Regions from separate parts of the Streptomyces sp. NPDC016640 genome, predicted to be linked through region 3. Evidence: riboswitches for the same ligand, from Rfam matches in the RefSeq annotation. Region 3 holds a riboswitch; each other region holds the start of a gene.
The links. Region 3 has a riboswitch for cobalamin ahead of ACF07S_RS21405 (hypothetical protein). Riboswitches for the same ligand answer to the same signal wherever they lie in the genome.
Positions count from the first base shown of each region.

Region 1 (5,883 bases), 140 kb from region 3:
GTCCTTCGAGAGCCACTCGGTCTTCCGGTAGCCGTCCTTCCACGGCACCTTCGTGAGGTCGCCCTTGTCGTCGGGCATGACGTATCCCGCCATGTGGTCCTCGAGACCGAGCGCGAACATGATCTCGGTGATCCCCACGTCGTTGGTGACCACGCGCCGCGGAGCCCTCTCGAACGTTCTCTGTTCGCCGCAGTTCTCGACAGTGACCGGATAGTGGCCGTCGGACGCCCGGGCGCCGTCTCGCTTCCCCTCCTCCGACGAGACGCTCGCCCCGCAGCCGGTGACGGCGAAGGCCAGAACGAGGGCGAGGGCGGCGGGGCGTGCGCGGTTCGGCATGGGGGGGTGACTCCTTCGAGGGTGGACCGGGGAGGGGAACTACTGGGCGGGAAGACGGTCGAAGAGCAGCTGGACCGCGCCCGTTTCGGGATGGGGGACGCGGTGCGCACGGACGCCGAAGACATCGGTCAGCAACACCGGCGTGAGGACATCGTGGGGTGCGCCGGAGGCGACGATCCGCCCGCCGTCGATGACGTGGACGAGGTCGCAGTGGAGCGCGGCGAGGTTGAGGTCGTGCAGCGCGGCGAGCACGGTCAGTCCGCTGGCCCGGACCAGGGACAGGACCTCCAACTGCTGGGCTATGTCCAGGTGGTTGGTGGGCTCGTCCAGCACCAGGACCTGCGGCTGCTGGGCGAGCGCGCGGGCGATCAGGACCCGTTGCTTCTCACCGCCGGAGAGCGTGAGGAAGCCCCGGTCGGCCAGATGGCCGGCGCCGACTCCCTCCAGCGCGGCGGCACACGCGCGCCGGTCCTCGCCGGTCTCCCGGGTCACCGAACCCTGGTGCGGCAACCTGCCCATGGCCACGACCTCGGCCACGGTGAAGTCGAACTCCGCGACCGCTTCCTGTGGAAGGGCCGCGAGCCGGCGGGCGCTTTCTCGCGTGTTCAAGGCCAGCAGGTCGTCGCCGTCGAGGCGTATCGCACCAACCGTGGGGCGCAGGGCCCGGTAGACGCATCGCAACAGGGTCGACTTGCCGCTGCCGTTGGGCCCGACGAGCCCCACGAACTGGCCGCTGCCCGCCCGCAGCGATACGTCCTCCACCAGCCGCGTGCCGGAGATCTCCACGGTCACCGTGTCGATGTCGACCTGCATCACACGCCCCCGAAGGTGTAGGTGCGGCGGCGCATGAGCAGGACGAAGCACGGCACACCGATCGCCGCCGTCAGGACGCCCAGCGGCAGTTCGGCCGGGGCGAGCACCACGCGCGACAGGACGTCGACCCAGATCAGCAGCACGGCACCGGCCGGGGGCGCGACGGCCAGCAGCCGGCGGTGGTCCGCCCCGACCAGCATCCGGGCGGCGTGCGGCACCATCAGGCCCACGAAGCCGATCGCCCCGCTGACCGCGACCACCGCCCCGGTGACGGCGGCGGTCGTCAGGAAGAGTTCCTTGCGCAGCCGGCCGGGGTCCACCCCCAGCGCGGCAGCGGTCTCGTCACCCATCGCCAGGGCGTTCAGGCGCCGGGCCGAGAAGCCGAGGTGGGCGAGGCCGCCGAGCACCGCGCCCGCGGCGACCGGCACGGAGGACCAGCTCGCACCGCCCAGACTGCCGAGCAGCCACATCATCGCGGACCGGGCCGCCTCACCGTGCTCGGCGGCGAACACCATGAACGTGGTCACGGCCGAGAAGCCGTAGTACATGGCGGTACCGGTCAGCACGAGCCGGAGCGGTGTCAGCCCCCGCGGGGTCCGGGCGATCGCGTACACCAGCGTCATGGCCGCGAGCGCGGAGAGGAACGCCGCCGTGGACAGCGCCCAGACACCGAGCGCGCCGAAGGCGCCGAAGATGAGCACGGCGTTGGCGCCGACGCCCGCGCCGGAGGAGATGCCGAGGACGAACGGGTCCGCGAGCGCGTTGCGGACCATGGCCTGGACGGCGACGCCCACGGCCGCCAGACCGGCGCCGACCACCGCGGCCAGCACGGCGCGCGGGAAGCGCAGTTCCCACACGATGGTGTAGGAGGAGACCTCGTCCGGAGCTATGAGCCCACCGGTCAGCCCCGCCCAGAGGTAGTGCAGCGCCTCGCTCCAGGAGAGCCCCGACGCCCCGGTACTCGCCCCACAGACCAGGGAGACGGGGAGCGCGACACACAGACCGGTCACGAGCAGGGGCAACGGGACGCGCCGGGGCGGTGGGGGCCCGCCGCTCGTGGTGCGGTGCGGTACGGCGGGTATGGGGTCGCGGAGCGTGGCCACAGGCGGATCGCTTTCGCCTCGGGCCGTGCACCTGCGTGATCGAAGGAGCGGGCCCGGGCGCTGGACCCCGTGCGCAGCACCTCTCGCAGTCCACGGCGATTGACAGGGGCTTCACCACCGCGGGTGATCGGGCTCACGGAATCCCGTACGGGATTCCGCCTACCGTTGCGGGTCAGCGCCGGACTTCGACCGGACTTCCCCCACGAGGCGCTTGCAGCCTAGCGTGTGTTCCCACGCCTTCTCCCCCTGGGGGGCGCAGGTTTGCGCCACCGCGGTGGGGACACGTTCAGCGGGCGTCGGCCGTGCGCAGGGTGAGGATGCGGACGGTGCGCTCACCGGTGTGCGCGTCGCGGCCGTGCCAGCAGCGGTAGTTGTCGAGGACGAGGATGTCGCCCTCGGCGAGCCGGAAGCGCGGTAGGGCCGGTTCGAGGGCGTGCACCGTCTCGTCGAAGCGGGCCAGCATGGCGCGTACCCGGTCGGTGTCCGGGTCGCGGTGCAGGGGCACGGCCCCGTCGGTGCGGCGGACGACGCGACGGCCGGTGCGGGTGTACTCGACGTGCCGGGCGACGCGTGGGGTGGCGGGAAGTCCGCGCGTCCCCGCCCACTCGCCGTACAGGTCGACGTCGGTACCGGTGAGGAAGTCCAGGAGGGCGGGGTCGGTCGACGCCAGGCCGTCGACGAGGCCGTACGCGTCGAGCGCGAAGGAGTCGCCTCCGCGGGGAGCGGGCCGGACGCACTGGATCAGGACGTGGTCCTCGTCGGGGTGCCGCCGCCTGCCGGGTACGCCGCCGACGTCGACGACGAGGTCGAAGCTGTCGGCGTGCAGGTGGACGGGGCCGGCGTCACGGGAGGTGCGCACGCGGTGCGGATACAGCTCCCGCAGACGGCTGCCCAGGGTGCGGGCCGCGGCGACGGCGAGGGCGTCGGCTGTGTTCTCGTAACCGGTGAGGACGACGGCTCCGTCCCGTGACAGGAGGGTGCGGGCCTCCTGCTCCCGTTCGCCGGCCACCCGGCCGGGGACGAGGCCCGAAGGCGTGGGGGGAGCAGACGGCTGGGTGCTGTGGCTGAGTGAGTGCATGACCCGAGACTGCCGCATCAGGCGGCGCTCCCGGCTTTCCCCTCGGCTCCGGACGGCGCCTCGGGCCTGCGGGAGAAGTGGCGGGCGCTGGGCACCAGGGCGGCGACGGCCGGGGCGGCGAAGCAGGTCAGTGCGCAGACCGCGAGGACGGCGCGGGTGCCGAAGGCGTCGATGGCCGGCGCGATGAGGACGAGCCCGACCGGGGCGAGGCCGTAGGAGAGCAGGAAGTCCAACGAGGAAACCCGGGCGAGCTTGTCCGGTGCGACCTCGCGCTGGGTCGCGGTGAACCACGGCACGTTGAACAGCTCGATGCCGATGCCGGCGACGGCGTAGGCGGTCATCACCACCACGGGGTGCACGGGGACCATCAGGCTCAGCGGGGCGAAGCCGTAGGCGGCGAGGCCCGCCAGAGCGGTCCAGCCCGCCGATCGCGGGCGCCAGCGGGCGACGAGCAGGGCCGCGGCCAGCGCACCGGCGGTGTAGGCGGTCATCGCACCCGCGAGCACGACCTCGGTGCCGTACTCGTCGCGGCTGACCAGGGGCAGGGCGACGCCGGTCGCGGAGTAGCCGGTGGCTATGACGGCCGTCAGGGCCGCCAGTCCGGCGACGAACCACGGGTGCCTGCGGGCTTCACGGACGCCGTCGGCGAACTCGGCCAGGAACGACACCCGTTGGGGACGTTCGGCGCAGGGAGCGCCCTCGGTCCCGGTGCCGGCATGTGCGCCCGGTCCGGGCAGGAGGGCGGCGACGAGCCACAGCAGGCCGATGCCGAGCAGCAGGGCGCGGGTGCCGAGGAACACGGCGAGCAGGGCGGTCAGTGAAGGCCCCGTCAGGGTGGTGACCCTGACCGCGAGCGTCATGGCGGCGTTGGCCTGCTGCCTGCGGCCGGCATCGACGACCTCGGCGGTCAGGGCCTGGAAGGCGGGCCGGCAGGCGCCCTGACCCGCGCCGGCCAGGGCGGCGGCCGACGCCATCAGCAGGACCGAGCGGCCGAGTCCGGCGGCGATCAGCGGTGCCGCGACTCCCGCCGCCAGTCCCGCCCACAGCACGACGCCCCGGCGGGAGTGCCGGTCGGCCAGTACTCCGGCGACGGGCACCGCGGCGAGGAATCCCGCGGTGCGTGCCGCGAGCAGCAGGCCGAGATCGGTGACGTCGAGCGTGCGGTCGAGCACCGCGAACCCCAGCACGAACGGCAGGGCCCAGGTCGCCAGACCCGAGGCTGTGGCGCCCGTCCAGAGCCGTAGGAAGGCGGCGTCGAGCAGGAGGGGCCGCTGCTTTCCGGGGGTGTCCTCCGACGCCGTGGTCGGTATGAGTGGGGTCGGCACGTCGTGACGCTCCTGTCGTTCGTGGACCTGGTCGGATGGTGCGCGGCCGCGGCCGGACCGGCTTCGGGGGCGACCCGTGGTCCCGCCGACCACAGGCGCGCTCGGGGCCGTTGGCGGCTGCCGGCACACGGCGGAGTGTCCGAGCCCGCCACCGCGTCACCCCCCGGGGGGCTAGCGTGATGAAAATCGTTGTCGCTAGAGTAGCCGCCAACCCGACCGAGCTCCCTGCATGATCGGCATCACGGCCTCTTCCAGACCGGAGGAACCCATGCGCCACCCCGCACGATTAGGCGTCGCTCTGGCCACGCTCGCTCTCACGGCCGTCGGCTGCTCATCGTCGGGGGAGTCCTCCGCCGACGGCTCCGCGGACAAAGCGGCCGCGCGGACGACGACCGTGACGAGTTGCGGCCGGAAGCTCTCCTTCGACGAACCGCCGAAGCGCGCCGTCGCCCTGGACCAGTCCGCCACGGAGACGCTGCTGGAACTCGGGCTCGGGGACCGCATGGCCGGAACCGCGAACCTGAAGACGAAGATCGCCAAGGAGTACCGGGAAGCCTACGCCCAGGTGCCGGTGCTCAGCCCCAAGGTCCTCACCGGCGAACAGCTGCGCGCGGCCGCTCCCGACATCGTCATCGCCTCCTTCGACGACCTCTACGCCAAGGACCGGGTCGGCACCCGTGAGGAACTCGCCGAACTGGAACTGCCCTCCTATGTGAGCGCCGTGGAGTGTCCGAAACACAACGCCCCGGACAAGACCCCGTTCGACCTCCTCTTCGGCGACTACGAGAACTACGGCAGGATCTTCGGCGTCGAGGACCGGGCGGCCGAGCTGGTCGCCGAGCAGCGGGCCGTGGTGGGCAAGGCGGCCGAGACCGGGAAGAGGGTCGAGGGCGAACCGACCGTCGTATGGCTGTACTCGGTCTACAACGGGCTGCCGTACGTAGCCGGAAAGAGCGGACTGCCCAGCGAGATGAGCAGGCTCGTGGGCGCGAGGAACGCCTTCGACGACGTCGCCGAGGAGTGGCCGGAGGTCTCCTGGGAGCAGATCGCCGACCGCGACCCCGACTTCATCGTGGTCGGCGACCTCTCCGAACGCGGAGCCCCCGGTGACAGCGCCGAGGAGAAGCTGAAGATGATGCGCGAGGACACGCTGGTGTCCAAGCTGACCGCGGTCGAGAAGAACCGGATCATCGAGGTACCCGGCATCGAGATGGATCCCTCGGTGCGC
Region 1 covers NZ_JBIBRG010000010.1:257,645-263,527, forward strand. The annotation lists gene ACF07S_RS22015 (ABC transporter substrate-binding protein) at 1-336, opposite strand, end outside; gene ACF07S_RS22020 (ABC transporter ATP-binding protein) at 376-1,149, opposite strand; gene ACF07S_RS22025 (FecCD family ABC transporter permease) at 1,149-2,252, opposite strand; cobalamin riboswitch at 2,354-2,494, opposite strand; gene ACF07S_RS22030 (TauD/TfdA family dioxygenase) at 2,539-3,330, opposite strand; gene ACF07S_RS22035 (MFS transporter) at 3,348-4,655, opposite strand; gene ACF07S_RS22040 (ABC transporter substrate-binding protein) at 4,924-5,883, shown strand, end outside.
Region 1: linked by a shared signal. The riboswitch ahead of ACF07S_RS22025 (FecCD family ABC transporter permease) and the one ahead of ACF07S_RS21405 (hypothetical protein) in region 3 are both predicted to bind cobalamin.

Region 2 (5,883 bases), on a different contig from region 3:
GAGGTCCGCCGCCGGACGCCCGCGACCGGGTTCCACCCGGAGGGTGAAGCCCGTGCCGCGGCGCAGCACGGGTCCGCCGGCCGGGCCGACGGCGGGGTCTCAGAAGTCCTCGTCCAGGTCGACCGTGCCCTCCACGGCGACCTGGTACGCGGACGGGCGCCGCTCGAAGAAGTTCGTCAGCTCCTGGACGCCCTGGAGCTCCATGAAGGAGAACGGGTTCTCCGAGCCGTACACCGGAGCGAAGCCCAGCCGGACGAGGCGCTGGTCGGCGACGCACTCCAGGTACTGCCGCATCGACTCGGTGTTCATGCCCGGCAGCCCGTCCCCGCACAGGTCACGCGCGAACTGCAGCTCCGCCTCGACCGCCTCGCGCAGCATGTCGGTGACCTGCCGCTCCAGCTGCCCGTCGAACAGCTCCGGCTCCTCCTTGCGCACGGTGTCGACCACGTCGAAGGCGAAGGACATGTGCATCGTCTCGTCGCGGAACACCCAGTTGGTGCCGGTCGCCAGGCCGTGCAGCAGGCCCCGGCTGCGGAACCAGTACACGTAGGCGAAGGCACCGTAGAAGAACAGGCCCTCGATGCACGCGGCGAAGCAGATCAGGTTCAGCAGGAAGCGGCGGCGGTCGGCCCGGGTCGCGAGCCGGTCGAGCTTCTCCACCGAGTCCATCCACCGGAAGCAGAACTCGGCCTTCTCCCGGATGGACGGGATGTTCTCCACGGCCGCGAAGGCCGCCGTCCGGTCCTCCGGGTCGGGCAGGTAGGTGTCCAGCAGGGTCAGATAGAACTGGACGTGCACCGCCTCCTCGAAGAGCTGTCGCGACAGGTACAGCCGCGCCTCGGGGGAGTTGATGTGCTTGTAGAGGGTGAGCACCAGGTTGTTCGCCACGATGGAGTCGCCGGTGGCGAAGAAGGCCACGAGCCGGCCGATGAGGTGCTGTTCGGCGGGGCTCAGCCTGGCGAGGTCGGCCACGTCGGAGTGGAGATCGACCTCCTCCACGGTCCAGGTGTTCTTGATGGCGTCCCGGTAGCGGTCGTAGAAGTCGGGGTAGCGCATGGGGCGCAGCGTCAGTTCGAAGCCCGGGTCGAGCAGGTTCTTCGTCGTCATCACAGTCGGCGCGGAGCGCCGTCCTCCAGGGGTGGTGGTCGGGCGGCGGGTGGGCATTACTGGCAGGCCTCGCAGGACTCGGGGTTTTCCAGGGAGCAGGCGACGGCCTCGGGGTCGGCCGCCCGCGGAACGGGGACGGACGCGCGCGCCGCTCGGGCGATCCGGGTCGCCGGGCGGGAACGGAGGTAGTAGGTGGTCTTGAGGCCCTGCTTCCAGGCGTAGGCGTACATCGAGGAGAGCTTGCCGATGGTCGGCGTCTCCAGGAACAGGTTCAGCGACTGCGCCTGGTCCAGGAACGGGGTGCGGGCGGCCGCCATGTCGATCAGGGAGCGCTGCGGGATCTCCCATGCCGTGCGGTACAGCCGGCGCACCTCCTCGGGGATCCACGTGAAGTCCTGCACCGAGCCGCCCGCCTCGCGCAGCGCCTCACGGGTGCGCGCGTCCCACACGCCGAGCCGCTTCAGGTCGTCGACCAGGTAGGAGTTGACCTGGAGGAACTCCCCGGACAGCGTCTCGCGCTTGAACAGGTTGGACACCTGTGGCTCGATGCACTCGTACGCCCCCGCGATCGACGCGATGGTGGCGGTGGGCGCGATCGCCAGGAGCAGCGAGTTGCGCATCCCGACCGAGGCGATCCGCGTCCGCAGTGCCGCCCAGCGCTCCGGCCAGGCCGGGTCCGTGCCGTAGTGGTCCGGGTGCAGCACGCCCCGGGCGGTGCGGGTCTTCTCCCAGGCGGGCAGCGGGCCGTCCCGCTCGGCGAGGTCGGCGGAGGCCTCGTAGGCGGCGAGCATGATCCGCTCGGCGATCCTGGTGGACAGGTCCTTCGCCTCGGGCGAGCCGAAGGGCAGGCGCAGCTTGAAGAAGACGTCCTGGAGGCCCATCGCGCCCAGGCCCACCGGCCGCCAGCGGGCGTTGGAGCGGCCCGCCTGCTCGGTCGGGTAGAAGTTGATGTCCACCACCCGGTCGAGGAAGGTGACGGCCGTGCGTACGGTGCTGTCCAGCCGCTCCCAGTCGAGGTCGCCGGCGGCCGGGTCGACGAACGCGCCGAGGTTGACCGACCCCAGGTTGCAGACCGCCGTCTCCCCGTCGTCGGTGACCTCCAGGATCTCCGTGCAGAGGTTGGAGGAGTGGATGACTTGCCCCGGCTCGGCGGTCTGGTTGGCGGTGCGGTTGGCGGTGTCCTTGAAGGTCATCCAGCCGTTGCCGGTCTGGGCGAGGGTGCGCATCATGCGGCCGTACAGCTCGCGGGCCGGGAGCGTCTTCCGCGCCAGGCCCGCGGCCTCGGCGGCCCGGTACGCCGCGTCGAACTCCTCGCCCCACAGGTCGACCAGCTCGGGCACGTCCGCCGGGGAGAACAGCGACCAGGGCGCGTCCGCGTCGACCCGGCGCATGAACTCGTCCGGCACCCAGTGCGCGAGGTTCAGGTTGTGCGTACGGCGGGCGTCCTCACCGGTGTTGTCGCGCAGCTCCAGGAACTCCTCGATGTCGGAGTGCCAGGTCTCCAGGTAGACCGCCGCCGCGCCCTTGCGCCGCCCGCCCTGGTTGACCGCGGCGACCGAGGCGTCCAGCGTCTTCAGGAACGGGACGATGCCGTTGGAGTGCCCGTTGGTGCCGCGGATCAGCGAACCCCGGGAGCGGATGCGGGAGTAGGCCAGGCCGATGCCCCCCGCGTGCTTGGAGAGGCGGGCCACCTGGTGGTAGCGGTCGTAGATGGAGTCCAACTCGTCCTTGGGGGAGTCGAGCAGGTAGCAGGACGACATCTGCGGGTGCCGCGTACCGGAGTTGAACAGCGTGGGGGAGGAGGGCAGGTAGTCCAGGCGGCTCATCAGCCGGTAGAGCGAGGCGACCTCGTCCACCGAGCGCGCGGTGTCGTCCTCGGCGAGACCGGCGGCGACGCGCAGCAGGAAGTGCTGGGGCGTCTCGAGGACCTTGCGGGTGACCGGGTGGCGCAGCAGGTAGCGGCTGTGCAGGGTGCGCAGGCCGAAGTAGCCGAAGCGGTCGTCGGCCCGGGTGTCGATCAGTGCGTCGAGGCGGTCCGCGTGCAGCCGGACGAACTCGGCGGTCCGGTCGGCGATCAGCCCCTCGCGGTGCCCGGTCGCGACGGACCCGGTGAACGACGTGACGCCCTGCGAGGCGGCCTCGGCGCGGATGCCGACGGTCAGCAGGCGGGCCGCGAGCCGGGAGTAGACCGGGTCCTCGGAGATGAGCCCGGCCGCCGCCTCGGTGGCCAGCTCCCGCAGCTCCGCCTCGTCGGCTCCGGCGGACCGGCCGCGCAGCGCGGCGGCGGCGACCCGGCCGGGGTCGGCGTCGGGCAGGTCGGCGGTCAGCCCGGTCAGGGTCCGCAGCAGCGCGGCACCGGGGCCGTCGCCCCCTCGGTCACGTCGATGGCTGAAGCCGGATCGGCTGGCGCGATGGTCACGTGTGGCTCTCCCTCGCTCGGCACGGGGCCTCACGGGGGCGGGCGGCAGCACACGAGCGCACGCGGCGTCGCGTCCACCGGCCCATCCCACGAGGCCCGGACGTCCATGCACCCGGACCGGACGGCCGGGCGCACTGTCGGCAGGTCCTCGGACTGACGTCCATGCGTACGCGAAGGCGCGCGGGCATGGGTACACCGTTGCGGGACAGTTCCGGATTCGCACCGGATTCCCCTGCGGCGACAGCGAGCATGAGCATACATCTTGTGTCGGGTGCCGCCCGCAATCCCATATGTTGTGTCGCGCTGCTCTCGGAGCGTCAACTCGTAGGTGGGGAGAGTGAGGTCGCACAGCTCCGGCGGAGGGTTCCGGTCGTGCTCGGGGGCGCGGGTGGGACCCGCCGCTCGTGGACGCGGTGGACGCGGTGGACGGAGCGCACGGCGCGCCGGGCCCGGATGTGCCGGCCGTCGGACCGCCGCCGGGCACGAAGGCCACCCGCCCGGCACCGGCCCGTTCTCCGCGGCGACCGGCACCTCGGCCGCGCGCCTCGCCACGTCCCTGAGCTCGCCGGGGCAGGCGTCGCTCTTCCCGAAGCCGAGCGGCCCGTCCAGCGGACGGGCCCTGTGCGGCGATGTCCACGGGGGCCGCCGGACGGGTACGGCGACGGGCCGCCGGATGTCTCCGACGGCCCGTCGCCCGAGGTCCGCGGCGTCAGTGCGAGCTGCCCGCCGTGGCCGGCGGGAGCTCCACCCGGACGCCGGGGTCACCCGCGTCCGCCGTGTAGTCCTGCGGCTTGGTCTCGTCGACGCCCTCGGGCGCCTTGACTGCCCTCATGACGAAGGTCAGGGCCACCGTCACCAGGACGTTGATCACGAAGGCGGTGAGACCGATGTAGCCGATCTCGCCGATGCCCGGGATCTCCTCCGACGAGCCGCCGAAGTGCTTCTGCGTCGGCGAGGCCACCCCGTACGCGGCGGCCGTGCCGTAGACCATGCCGACCGCCCAGCCGCCGAGCAGCGCCCAGCGGTGGAACCAGCGGGTGAAGAGACCGCCCACCAGGGCGGGGAAGGTCTGCAGGATCCAGATGCCGCCGAGGAGCTGGAAGTTGATGGCGACCGTCTTGTCCATGGTCAGGACGAAGGCCAGCGCACCCACCTTCACCAGCAGGGAGACGATCTTGGAAACCTTGGTCTCCTGCGCCGGGGTCGCGTCCGGCTTGATGAAGTCCTTGTAGATGTTGCGGGTGAACAGGTTCGCCGCCGCGATGGACATGATCGCCGCCGGCACCAGCGCGCCGATGCCGATCGCCGCGAAGGCCACACCCGCGAACCAGTCCGGGAACATGTCCTCGAACAGCTGCGGGATCGCCAGCTGCCCGTTCTCCACCTTCACCCCGGCCGCGATCGCCATGAAGCCCAGCAGCGCCAGCAGCCCCAGCATCAGGGAGTACAGCGGCAGGATCGTGGTGTTGCGGCGGATCACCTCACGGCTGCGCGAGGACAGCGTCGCGGTGATCGAGTGCGGGTACATGAACAGTGCGAGCGCCGAGCCCAGCGCCAGCGTGGCGTACGTCCACTGGCCCGCCTCACCCGGCACCAGCGCCCCGCGCGGCGCGCCCGTGGCCGGGTTGGTCTGGCTGTACGCCTCGCTCGCCGAGGCGAAGATCTCGTCGAAGCCGCCCAGCTTGATCGGGATGTAGATGATCGCCACCGCGATCACGAGGTAGATCAGCGTGTCCTTGACGAACGCGATCAGCGCGGGGGCCCGCAGCCCCGACGAGTACGTGTACGCCGCCAGCACACCGAACGCGAGCAGCAGCGGCAGGTCCTTGACGAACCAGTTGGTGTCCTCGCCGCCGCCGACGCCCATCACGTCCAGCACGGCCTGGATGCCGACCAGCTGGAGCGCGATGTACGGCATCGTCGCCAGGATCCCGGTGACCGCGACGGCCAGCGACAGCCCCTTCGAGCCGAACCGGCCGCGCACGAAGTCGGACGTCGTCACATAGCCGTGCTTGTGCGACACCGACCACAGCCGGGGCAGGAAGGTGAAGATCAGCGGGTACACCAGGATCGTGTACGGCACCGCGAAGAAGCCGGCCGCGCCCGCCGCGTAGATCGCCGCCGGAACGGCCACGAAGGTGTAGGCGGTGTACAGGTCGCCGCCGAGCAGGAACCAGGTCACCCAGGTGCCGAAGGACCGCCCGCCCAGACCCCACTCGTCGAGGCTGTGCTCGTTCGCGGCCCTGCGCCAGCGCGCGGCCAGGAAGCCCATGACCGTGACGAGCACGAAGAAGAAGATGAAGACGGCGAGTGCCACGCCGTTCACGCCCTCGTTCACCGCGACGCACCGCCCTTCG
Region 2 covers NZ_JBIBRG010000001.1:178,559-184,441, reverse strand. The annotation lists gene ACF07S_RS00850 (ribonucleotide-diphosphate reductase subunit beta) at 100-1,107, opposite strand; partial or broken gene ACF07S_RS00845 (ribonucleoside-diphosphate reductase subunit alpha) at 1,164-3,526, opposite strand; cobalamin riboswitch at 3,648-3,820, opposite strand; gene mctP (monocarboxylate uptake permease MctP) at 4,236-5,864, opposite strand; gene ACF07S_RS00835 (DUF3311 domain-containing protein) at 5,861-5,883, opposite strand, start outside.
Region 2: linked by a shared signal. The riboswitch ahead of ACF07S_RS00845 (ribonucleoside-diphosphate reductase subunit alpha) and the one ahead of ACF07S_RS21405 (hypothetical protein) in region 3 are both predicted to bind cobalamin.

Region 3 (5,883 bases):
TCGTGCAGCCGGTTGCGTACGGCGGCCTTGTCCCGGGTCAGCCGCAGCACCGCGGGGTCGAGCCCGGGCAGGCCCAGGCGCGCGGTGAGGTCGGCCCCGACCAGTGTCCAGGTGTCGGTGGAACTGATCAGACCGCGCAGGTCCGGGGTCCGGCGCAGCAGCCCGGCCACCCGCTCCACGTCGAAGGTGTCGGTCTCGAGCACGTCGAGGCAGCCGGCGGGCAGCCGGTCCAGTTCGTGGGCGTAGTACGAGGGATCGCGGGTCAGCAGCAGCAGCCGCTCGCCGAACAGGCCGGCGGCGCGCGACAGGTGTCCGAGTCCGAAGGTCAGCGACTCCAGGCAGACGACGGTCACGCGGCACGCTCCTTCCAGCGCGCCGGGCACGCGGCCCGCCGCCACTCCAGCCTCGACCAGGGCATGGTCATCCCCTCCGGGTCGCGGACCTCCACGGGTTTCAGCGCGGCGGGGTCCAGGGCCTGCGCGTGCCGGGCGAAGACGCGTTCCACGTAGCGGTGGCCGGTGTCGGCGCCGATCACCACGTGCAGCCGGTCGGGGTGACGACGGGCCTCGTACGTCGCGGCCAGGTACCCGGCGCCGGTGGACAGCCCGGCGAAGACGGCGTGGTCGCGCAGCAGGGCGACCGCGCCGGACATCGCGTGGGTGAAGTCCAGCCAGTGCACGGCGTCGTAGAGGTGGTGGCGGACGTTGTCGAAGACGATGGACGACCCGATGCCGGCGATGATCGCTTCCGGGTCGTGGTGGTCCTGACTGCCGAAGGTGACGCTGCCGAAGGGCTGGACGCCGACCAGCCGCACGGAGGACTCCGCGGCCCGCAGACGCTCCACGATGCCGCCGGTCGACGCGCCGGATCCCACTCCGCCGACGACGGTCAGCGCGGTGGAGGGGAACGCCGCCGCGATCCGGTCGGCGACCTCGTGGTAGCCGAGGTAGTGGATGTCGTCGTGGTACTGGCGCATCCAGTGGCAGTCCGGGCGTTCGGCCAGGATCTCGCGCACCCGCCGCACCCGTAACTCCTGGTCGAGTTTCAGGTTCCGCGACGGCCGGACCTGTTCGACGACGGCGCCGAGGATCTCCAGCTGGGCCAGTGTGGTGGCGTCGACGGTGGTGGAGGCGACGATGTGGCACCGCATCCCGTACCGGTGGCAGGCCAGCGCGAGCGCGTAGGCGTAGATGCCGCTGGAGCTGTCGATCAGGGTCTGGCCCGGGCGGACCGTGCCCCGGCCGAGCAGATGACGGACGGCGGCGAGCGCCGAGTAGATCTTCATCGACTCGAACCGGAGCAGGACCACCGTGTCGGTGAGCCGGACCAGGTCGGGGACCTTCAGGGCGTCGGCGATGTGGGGGTGGATCACCCGTAGCCTCCTTGGGCGAAGGAACACTGGTGGCCGAGCGAGTGGAAGAACGCGGACAGTTCGGACTTGACGTCGGCGCCCGGGCGGCGCACGAAGAGGTAGCCGGTCAGACAGCCGGTGTGCGCGACGAAGACGCCGTCGGCGTCGAACCGCTCGCGGTGGGCGAGCAGGCTGCCGAACGTCGCCTTGGGCAGCACCTCCTGGGACAGCGCGGCGCTGACGGTCGCGGCACGGGCGACGACGGCCGGATCGGCCGAGTCGAAGCCCTTCAGCAGGTCGGCGAGGCACCGCTCGTACGCCTCCCCGCGCCGCCGGTAGTGCTCCAGCAGCGGGGCGGTCACGGCGGCGGTGTCCACCGTGCCGGGTTCGGTGACGAAGGCGGTGTGGAAGCCGATGCCCGTGCCCAGCCGTCGCACCACCCGGTGCCGGCCGCTGAGGTACAGCGCGAACTCGTCGAGGAAGACGCTGTCGGCGCGCTCGATCCCCGCGAGGATCCCGAGCACCACGTCCAGGTCCCAGGGCAGGGAGAACAGACGGAAGAGACAGCGCAGCGTCGCCACGACGTCCGCCGTGGAACTGGCCATCCCCACCCCCACCCGCAGGTCGGAGTGGCTGCTCCAGTCACCCGGCGGCAGCGTGAGGCCGTAGTGCTCCAGGAAGAGCCGGGCCGCCGTCGCCGACTTCTCCCCGAGCGCCGGCCGCGGCGGGCCGGTCGGGGGCCCCGGCGTGAAGAACACCGAGGAATGGCGGTCCACGGGGAAGGACACCACCGCGATGTCCGGATCAGGGCTCGCCCGCAGCGGGCCCTGGTACAGCTCACCCAGGGTGCCGTGGCAGACGCCTGCCAGGGTGCCGCGGCCCGCCCGCACTCGTTGGCCCGTGCACACGTTCTCCTCCGTCCCGAGTCCCGCACACCGACAGGGAAGGAGGCGTGGCCGTACGCGTGACGTACGACCGTCCGTACCGCCGACCCAGTCCACGAGGTCACCGTGCACATCCCGCGCGTGGCGCACGGGCGCAGTGGCAGGTCTTCGGACTCGCGGGCACGTCCGCCGGACAACCGCGGACACCTACCGGCCGTCGCTTCCCCGGCCCTGGCCCGGGCCCAGTGTCGTTGACGGCGTTCGTTCCCACTCACCGCTGCGGGACAGTCCCGGATTCGCACCGGGTTCCCTCTTGCGCCGCGCCCTCGGACGTCCGGGCGGACGGAAGGCACGAACCGACTGCGTGCATCAGCGTAGGGGCACCCGCGTCCCCGCGACAGGGGAGTGACCGCGGTTGTCCTGAATGTTGGGTGGGGCGGGAGGGCACGGGACGGTCGCGCGTGCCGCGTGCTGCGGGGGAAACCCGTGGTGCGCACCGGGCCCGGCGGGGTGCCGGAGGCGGTGGCCGCAGCGGTCCGGCGGGCCGTCGGCCGCCGTCGTCCCGATGGCCGGATCATGACTCGGCGCCCCGTCGCCTCCTCGGCCAGACTGGTCGCCCCACGACACACACGCACCGTCTCAGCGGCGGCCGGTCCCCGGGAGGCCCATGATGCTGTCAGGCGCGAGGCCGGAGGAGGACGGGGCACGGGCGGCGTCCGGCCGGGACCGGCCGCCTGCCGAACGTGGTGCCCTGCGCGCCGACATGCGGTCCGCCGTGCCCGACGCCGGTGCGGCGGTGGTGGTCACGGCGGCCGTCTTCGCGCTGCTGTACGCGCGCATGGAGTCGGGCGACTCGGACACGGTCGCGGTCATGCCGTTCATGGACGACCCCCGCACCTACTGGATGTACCTGCTCAGTCAGGCGTTCGGCTGGTCGGCCCTGCTGTGGGCCTGGGGCACGGTGGTGCTCGGGCTGCTGCTGTCGGGACCCGGGCCCGCCCCGCTGCCGGTTTCCCGGCAGGTGCTGGAGCGCTGGCACCGCACCACCAGTCTGACCACGACGGCTCTGATGTCCGCGCACGCCGTGATGTTCGCGGCGGAACTCGTCCGCTACGAGACGAAGCTGGACTGGGCCGAACGGCTGTGGGTGGGCTTCGCGGACTCCTTCGTGCCCGGCTGGTACGACTCCGGTACCGGCCGGATCGCCATCCCGATCGGCCAGGGCGCCCTGTACCTGGCGATTCCGCTGGGGCTGCTGTTCTACGTCCGGCACCGCATCGGGGCGAACACCTGGCGCCGGCTGCACCGGTTCGTGATCGTCGTGTACGTGCTGAGCGTGTGGCACACGCTGCTGTACGGGACCAGCGTCTGGTACGGCGGGTGGCCGCGCACCGTGCTGTGGCTGCTGCAACTGCCGGTCGCGGCGCTGCTGTTGCTCCGGCTGCTGCGGCCCGCCCGGAGAGCCGGACGGCTGGGGGCGCCCGGGGCCCGCGACGGCGTGGCCTGGCCGGCCTGGGTGACGCGGGCGGCGGGCCGGGTCGCCGCCGGAGCCGTCGTCGTCGGTCTCCTCGTCGTGGTGGCGTCCGGCCACGACGGCGGACGGGACCGCCCGGCCGAGCCCCCCGCGACGTCCCCGCACCCCCAGGAGACGGAGTGACCGGGCCGCCCCGCCGTTCCCGGCCCCCGTTCCCGCCCGGGTGACGGCATCCCCTCCTTGGCGACCCCCACCAGCCCCTGTGCGTCGGGTTCCTGAGGGCCTGCCACCCGGCCCCGGGCGGCTAGAGTGCGGATACGTCGCGATCAAGGGGGAGACCATGGCCAAGATCAACGTAAGTCTCGACGCCGACCTCGTGGTGGAAGTGATGGTCCTGTCCGGGATCGGCTCGCCCCAGGACGCGATCGAGGTGGTCGTGCGGGACTACATCGCCCGCGGCCACCGCACGGAGGCCCGCACCGAGCTCAGGGACCAGGGTCTGCGGGAGGTGGACGCCAAGCCGCAGGAACCGCAGGGCTGAGTCCCGCCGCCCCGCGTGCCGGCCGGCCCCGGCGGGCACGGGGCGGGCACTTCTCCCGGAGCGGGGACCGCGGCGGGCGACGGACCCCCGCGCCTCCGGCCGCGCGACCGGCCGGCGGTCACGGGTCCGCCTCGCGGCCGCCCCGCGGAGCATCCCGGTCGGGACCTCCGGGAACGAACCGGTGGACAGGGTCACCCGCCGCCCGCGCGGCGACCGGCAGCCACTCCCACCGGCGTCGCCCGTGACCGGACGCTCTCCCGGTCCGCCGGTGACGGGCTTGACCTTGACACCGTGACAAGGTGTCGACTTGGGTGCGGAGGTGGTCCCGATCGACTCGACCGACGAAACCCCGCGGAACACTCGCATGGCCGGCGCCCTGTGCGCCGAGGACTCCTCGGTCCGGCTGCAGGCGGCCCTGGCGGTCGGCTCGCACCCCGACCCGGGCCTCCTGGAGATCCTCGTCGAACGGTGCGCGCTCGAGCCGGACTTCTTCGTGCGGGACATGCTGTCCTGGGCACTGACCCGTCTCCCGCCCGGGATCACCCTGCCCCGGATGCGTCAGGAACTCGGCTCGGAGCGCCGTCAGGCCCGCAGTCAGGCGCTGCACACGCTCTCCAAGATCGGCGACAGGAGCGCGTGGCCCTGGATCACGCGCGACATGCTGCGCGACGCCGACGACGAGGTGGCGCGGACCGCGTGGCGCGTCGCGGTCGCCCTCGTGCCCGAGGACGGGAAGAAGGACCTGGCCGACGAACTGGTCGTGCAGCTCGGCCGCGGCGACCGCGATGTGCGGCTGAGCCTGAGCCGGTCCCTGGTCGGCCTCGGCGAGGTGATCGGGCCCGCCCTGGAGAAGGCCGCGGCCCACCCCGACCCGGCGGTGGCCACGCACGCCCGTGCCACGGAACTGCTCCTGAGGGACCCGGAGTCCGGATTCGACGCGGCCGTCGACGAGGCGAGGCGAGCCGTCACACTCGGCCCGGAACGGGCCGCCACCGCGGCCACCGCGGCTTCGGCCGCGTGCGGAGTCGCCGGGACCCCGGAGACCCCGGAGACCTCGGGGACCGCGCGGACCACCCGGGCGACCGGGCCGGCGGAGACCCCCGAGGGTGCGGAGGCCGCGGATTGCTGATCGGTGAGGTGGCCCGCCACTCGGGGGTGAGCGCCCGGATGCTCCGGCACTACGACGCCCTCGGCCTGGTGCGTCCGACCGGTCGTACCGTCGGCGGCTACCGCGCGTACTCCGCCGAGGACGTCCGCAGGATCTTCCACGTGGAGGGCCTGCGCTCCCTCGGCCTCTCGCTCAAGCAGATCGGGCGCGCGCTGGAGGACCCGGCCTTCACGCCGTCCACCTTGGTCGGCGACCTCATCCGGTGGACGGAGGACCGTCTGCGGCGGGAACGGGAGCTGCTCGAGCGGCTCCGCGCGATCGACGCGTCGGCGCCCACCGGCTGGCGGGACGTCCTGTGCGTCGTCGACCTCATGCGGGGGCTCGGCTCGACCAGCGCCGCGCGCAGGCAGCAGACCGTCCTGGCCCGGCCGGATGGTTCACCGGTCCCCGCCGGGCTGCTGGCCGAGGCGGTCCTGACCGAATCCGACCCCGTCGTCGCGGGCGCCCTGCGCTGGGCGCTCGCCC
Region 3 covers NZ_JBIBRG010000010.1:117,589-123,471, reverse strand. The annotation lists gene ACF07S_RS21415 (ATP-grasp domain-containing protein) at 1-353, opposite strand, end outside; gene ACF07S_RS21410 (cysteine synthase family protein) at 350-1,372, opposite strand; gene ACF07S_RS21405 (hypothetical protein) at 1,369-2,259, opposite strand; cobalamin riboswitch at 2,398-2,550, opposite strand; gene ACF07S_RS21400 (ferric reductase-like transmembrane domain-containing protein) at 2,906-3,892, shown strand; gene ACF07S_RS21395 (DUF2191 domain-containing protein) at 4,050-4,250, shown strand; gene ACF07S_RS21390 (HEAT repeat domain-containing protein) at 4,558-5,379, shown strand; gene ACF07S_RS21385 (MerR family transcriptional regulator) at 5,373-5,883, shown strand, end outside.

Region 4 (5,883 bases), on a different contig from region 3:
CCGCCGGAATCCGTCCGACTCCAGCGAGCCGTGCCAGTGCGTGCCCCAGGTCTGGCCGACCCGGCAGCCGTCCAGGAAGGGCTCTCCCCCGAGGACCTCGGCGAGGCCGTGATGGATCTCGTACCCCTCGACCCGTTCCCCGAGGGCTTCGCCCTCCGGCCGGGTGAGGGTCTTCTCGCGGGCGAACCGCACCCGCACGGGCAGCAGTCCGAGCCCGTCGACCCGTCCCCGCCGGCTCTCCACGTCGTCCTCGATCCGCTCGCCGAGGATCTGGAAGCCGCCGCAGATCCCGAGCACGGGCCGGCCCTCGGCCGCCCGCCGCAGCAGCGCGTCCGCGAGTCCGCGCTCCCGCAGCCACTCCAGGGCGCGCACGGTCCCGCGGGTCCCCGGCACGACCACCAGGTCGGCGTCGGACAGTTCCTCGGGCCGGTCCACGAACCGCACCACGACACCCGGTTCGGCGGCGAGCGCGTCCACATCCGTGAAGTTGGACATCAGCGGCACCGCGCACACGGCGACCCGCAGCACGTCCTCGCCGACCGGCGCGGCCACCACGGACTCCCGTACGGCACCGCGCAGCGACACGCGGAGTCCGTCCTCCTCGTCGATGCCGAGGCCGTGCCGGAAGGGCAGCACGCCGTACGTCCGCCGTCCGGTCAGGCCGTGCAGCATCTCCAGGCCCGGCTCCAGCAGCGACACGTCACCCCGGAACTTGTTCACCAGGAACCCGGCGACCAGTTCCTGGTCCTGCCGGGACAGCAGGGCGACGGTACCGAAGAACGACGCGAAGACGCCGCCCCGGTCGATGTCACCGACGACGAGCACGGGGAGCCCGGCGTTCCTGGCGATGCCCATGTTCACGATGTCCGTCCGCCGCAGGTTGATCTCGGCCGGGCTGCCGGCCCCCTCACAGATCACCGCGTCATACGTGCCCCGCAATTGCTCCAGGCACTCCAACACCGTTGCCAGCAAATGCTGTTGGCGTCCTCCGTGGTAGCCGCGCGCGCTCATCTCGCCGACCGGTCTGCCCATCAGGACGACCTGGCTGGACTGCTCGCCGCCCGGTTTGAGCAGCACCGGGTTCATCAGCGCGGCCGGCTCCACCCGGCAGGCCTGGGCCTGCATGGCCTGGGCCCGCCCGATCTCGGCGCCCTCCCGGGTCACGAAGGAGTTCAGCGACATGTTCTGCGCCTTGAACGGCGCGACCCTGACCCCCTGCCGCACCAGCCACCGGCAGATCCCGGCGGTCACCACGCTCTTGCCGGCGTCCGAGGTGGTCCCGGCGACGAGCAGACCTCCACCGCTCATGAGGTACGTCCCTTCACGACGAGCCGCGCGACGGCCCCGGCCCCGAGCGCGAGCCAGCCGACCCGCCGCGAGAGCCGTACCGCCCGGTCGATGTCGGCCACGGCCACGGCACGGCCGCCGCCGTTGAGCACGGGCCGGTGCTCGACCCGCCCGCCGTAGGAGAGCGTGCCGCCGAGCCGCACGCCGAGGGCGCCCGCGAAGGACGCCTCCACGGGCCCGGCGTTGGGGCTCGGGTGCTTCGCCGCGTCCGCGCGCCACGCCCGTACGGCGCCCCGCGGGTCGGGCCCGCAGAGCGCGGCGAGTACGGCGGTCAGCCGTGCCCCGGGCCAGCCGGCGACGTCGTCGAGGCGGGCGGAGGCCCAGCCGTAGCGGCGGTAGCGGGGGGACTTGTGGCCGACCATCGCGTCCAGCGTGTTGACGGCGCGGAACCCGAGCAGCCCCGGCACCCCGGTGACGGCGCCCCACACCAGGGCACCCACCACGGCGTCGGAGGTGTTCTCGGCGACGGACTCGACCACCGCGCGGGCGATCCCGTCGGCGTCCAGGGCCTGCGGATCCCGGCCGCACAGGTGCGGCAGCCGCGCCCGGGCGGCCTCGACGTCCCCGGCCTCCAGGGCCCGCCCGACGGCCCGCGCCTCACGGGCCAGCGAGGTGCCGCCGACGACGGCCCAGGTGGCGGCACCGGTCAGGGCGACGGAGGCGGCGGGGGAGGAGCGTACGCAGCGGGCGGCGAGGCCCCCCAGCGCGACGGCCCCGCCGACGCACACGGCGGTGTGCACGGCGCCCCGGCCCCGGTCGTCCCGCCACAGCACCCGCTCCACGGCGGCCGCGGCCCGCCCGAACGCGGCGACCGGATGCCCGCGGCGGGGATCGCCGAGGAGCAGGTCGCCGAGGAGGCCGGCGGCGGCGCCGTACGCGAAGACGCGATCGGCACCCATGGGTTCAGCCGGCCGGGCGTCCGCCGGGAACGGCCCCGGGACGGGACGGGGCTCGGCTGGTCGACCTCAACAGGCTGCCGCGCATGGCGATGGGTCCTCACTCAGGGTGTCCGCGCCCTGATTCGACGAGACCGGCGGTGAGAGTTCCTGGCTCCCGGGGTGGTGACCCCGGTGACAGTGGCGGGACCGCGCCGGACTCGCACCGGCTTCCTCTCCTGCCGCCGTAATGGCTGAGGCAGTCCACCACGGCCCCGGAAGAGCCGTCAACCTGGCGTTGACCTGCGAGGCTGAAGTGTGCCGAGGCCCACAGGAGGTTCCGGTGGGTGAACCGCGTGTGCCGGGTTCGTGCGCACGAGCGGGCGGTGCGGGGCCGGGGCTCCCGCACCGCCCGCTCGGACGGTGACGATCCGTGACGAGGATCAGGCCACGATCAGGTAGATGCCGTAGGCCACCGCCGCCGCGCACGCCGCGAAGCAGGCGTAGGCGCCGGTGACCGCCAGGGTGGCGGACCGGCCCTCGGCGGCGGCCCGCTCCTGGCGGGACAGGCCGTTGATGCCCAGGGTGAACAGGGCCACCAGGACCACGGTGGCCACGAGGCTGACGCCGAAGACGGAGCCGAGGGCCGCCCAGTCGATCTTCATGGTGCTCTTCTTCCTTCGTGCCGGGACGCGGTCAGACGGCGGTCCTGGCCGGCGGGGCGGCCGGGTCGGTGGACGAGGGGGCCGGGATGGTGGCGGCGAGCTCCTCCGGCACGGTGCCGACCGGGGGCGGGGTCACCGCGGCGATGGCCTGGGTCACCACGCCGGGCTGCTCCTCGCCGGGGACGCCGTGGTCGTTGACGTTGGTGTGGTCGACGACCTCGCGCCGGGACAGCTTCCAGATCGCCGCGCTGGAGGCGATCAGGAAGACGGCCACGAGGGCGGTGCCCCAGGAGCCGAAGCCGCAGACCCACTCGGCGACCGCCGCGACCAGGGCCGCCGCCGGCAGCGTCAGGCCCCAGGCGACGAACATCCGGGTGGCCGTCGACCAGCGGACCACGCCGCCCTTGCGGCCCAGGCCCGCGCCCATCACGGAGCCGGAGACGGAGTGCGTGGTGGACAGCGAGAAGCCGAGGTGCGAGGAGGCCAGGATGACCGTCGCGGCGCTGGTCTGGGCGGCGAAGCCCTGCTGCGGCCGGAGGTCGGTCAGGCCCTTGCCCATGGTACGGATGATGCGCCAGCCGCCGAGGTAGGTGCCGAGCGCGATGGCGACGCCCGCGGAGAGGATGACCCACAGGGGCGGGTCGGAGTCGGGGGCGAGGGTGCCGCCGGCGACCAGGGCGAGGGTGATGATGCCCATCGTCTTCTGGGCGTCGTTGGTGCCGTGGGCCAGCGAGACCAGGCCGGCGGAGGCGATCTGCCCGGCGCGGTAGCCCTTCTCGGAGGCCTTGCCGTCGGCCTTCCTGCCCAGGCGGTAGGTGAGGCGGGTGGCGATCATCGCGGCGAGGCCGGCCACCAGCGGGGCGGCGATCGCGGGGATCAGGACCTTGGTGACGAGGACGTCGCCGTGCACCGCGCCGAACCCGGCGGAGGCGACGGTGGCGCCGATCAGCCCGCCCATCAGGGCGTGCGAGGAACTGGACGGCAGACCGACCAGCCAGGTCAGGAGATTCCAGAGGATCGCGCCGACCAGTGCGGCGAAGATGACCTCGGGACGGATGCCGGCCTCGTCGACGAGGCCCTTGGAGATCGTGTTGGCGACCTCCACCGAGAGGAAGGCGCCCACGAGGTTCAGCACGGCGGACATGGCCACCGCGACCTTGGGCTTGAGCGCACCGGTCGAAATGGTCGTCGCCATCGCGTTCGCGGTGTCGTGGAAACCGTTCGTGAAATCGAACGCGAGTGCGGTTACCACCACAATCGCGAGGATCAGCGAGAAGCTTTCCATTTACCCAGGCAATCGTTCGAGGTCATTGGCTGGTTGAACGTAGGTAACCAGGATGAACGGAAGATGAACTGGAATGGGCATCGCGGTGACCGTAAGAGGGGGCGGCTGCTCCGCCGGATGGCGGGGCCGCCGCCGTGTCGCGCGGGCGGCCCCGTGACAGGGCCCCGGGCGCCCCCGGCGAACGTCTTCGGCCGGTCGGGTGGGCCGGTGAAGAGATTTCGGTCACTGGGGAGCGTGCCGCCGTCGTCGTACCGGACGGCCGGCGATCCCCCGCAGGGAACCGCCGGAGGACGACGTGCGCGGACCCGCGCCCTCGCGGAGGGTCGGCTTCCGGCCCGGCGGTGCCCCCGGCCCGTCGCGCGCCGGGGGCGCGCCTGGCAGGATCGCGGCATGACCGGGCAGCGAGGGGACGGGCGGGAAGCGGGGGGCGCCGGGGACGGCGTCCGGGACGCGGGGGAGCCGCGGGGGAGGCCTGTGCGCGAGGAGGAGGCGCGCGCCTGGGAGGAACTCGTCGGGACCGCGCGCCGGACCGTCGCCGACGGGCTCGTCGTCGGTACCTCCGGCAACGTCTCGGTGCGGGTCGGCGACACCGTCCTGGTCACGCCGTCGGGAGTGCCGTACGACCGGCTGGGGCCCAGGGACGTGACCGGCGTCGACCTCGCCGGCCGGCAGGTCCTCGGCGGCCTCGTCCCGACCAGCGAGCTGCCCATGCACCTCGCCGTCTACCGCACGACCGGCGCGCGCGCCGTGGTGCACACCCACGCGGTGCACGCGACGGCCGTCTCCACGCTCGTCGACGAGCTGCCGCTGATCCACTACATGGCCGCGGCGCTGGGCGGCCCCGTCCGGGTCGCCCGCTATGCGACGTACGGCACCGACGAGTTGGCCGAGAACATGCTCCGCGCCCTGGACGGCCGCACCGGCTGCCTCCTGCAGAACCACGGCACCGTCACCCACGGCACGACCCTCGCCCAAGCCTACGACCGCACGGCCCAGCTGGAGTGGATGTGCCGGGTCTGGCTGACCGCGTCCTCGGTCCCGGCGCTGTCCCCCCGTCTCCTGACCGTGGACCAGGTGGCGGAGGCCGGCGAACGCCTGCGGGGGTACGGCCGGCGGGACTGAGGGCCGGGTCCGGGCGCCGCGTCCACTGGCCGGGTGCGCCTTCCGACCGGACACTGGGAGCGTGCGCACTGCCAGAGCGACGGCCGCCGCCGTCACCGCCGTCATGGGAGCCGGCGCCGCCGCGGTGGCCGCCGGCCGGTTCGCCAGCGACGCCGCCCTCAGGATGCCCCCGGGCGAGCCCCTGCCCACCGAACCCAGGCTCACCGTCCACGCCACCGCGGCCGGCCGGATCAGCCTCACCCGGGATTTCGCCGCGCTGCGGCCCGGCCACTACGGACTCGCCGGCGACGGCTTCCACGCGGTCGTCGGTCCCGTGCAGACCGCGCCCCCGGACCCCGCCGACACCGTCGTACGCCGCCTGGAACGCGTCACCTACGGCACCCCGGGGCCCGGCGACCGCGCCTGGCTCACCCCGGACCTGTACGCCGGCGACCCGTCCGCCGCCCTCGGCCTGGACCACACCGACCTCGACGTCCCCGGCGAACTCGGCCCCCTGCCCGCCTGGTTCGTCCCGGGCGCCCGGGACACCTGGGTGATCGTCGCGCACGGCCTCGGCACCACCCGGGAACACACCATGAACCTCATGGAG
Region 4 covers NZ_JBIBRG010000018.1:56,786-62,668, reverse strand. The annotation lists gene ACF07S_RS29685 (cobyric acid synthase) at 1-1,308, opposite strand, end outside; gene ACF07S_RS29680 (cobalamin biosynthesis protein) at 1,305-2,246, opposite strand; cobalamin riboswitch at 2,365-2,506, opposite strand; gene ACF07S_RS29675 (hypothetical protein) at 2,666-2,887, opposite strand; gene ACF07S_RS29670 (anion permease) at 2,919-4,172, opposite strand; gene ACF07S_RS29665 (class II aldolase/adducin family protein) at 4,563-5,294, shown strand; gene ACF07S_RS29660 (alpha/beta hydrolase) at 5,356-5,883, shown strand, end outside.
Region 4: linked by a shared signal. The riboswitch ahead of ACF07S_RS29680 (cobalamin biosynthesis protein) and the one ahead of ACF07S_RS21405 (hypothetical protein) in region 3 are both predicted to bind cobalamin.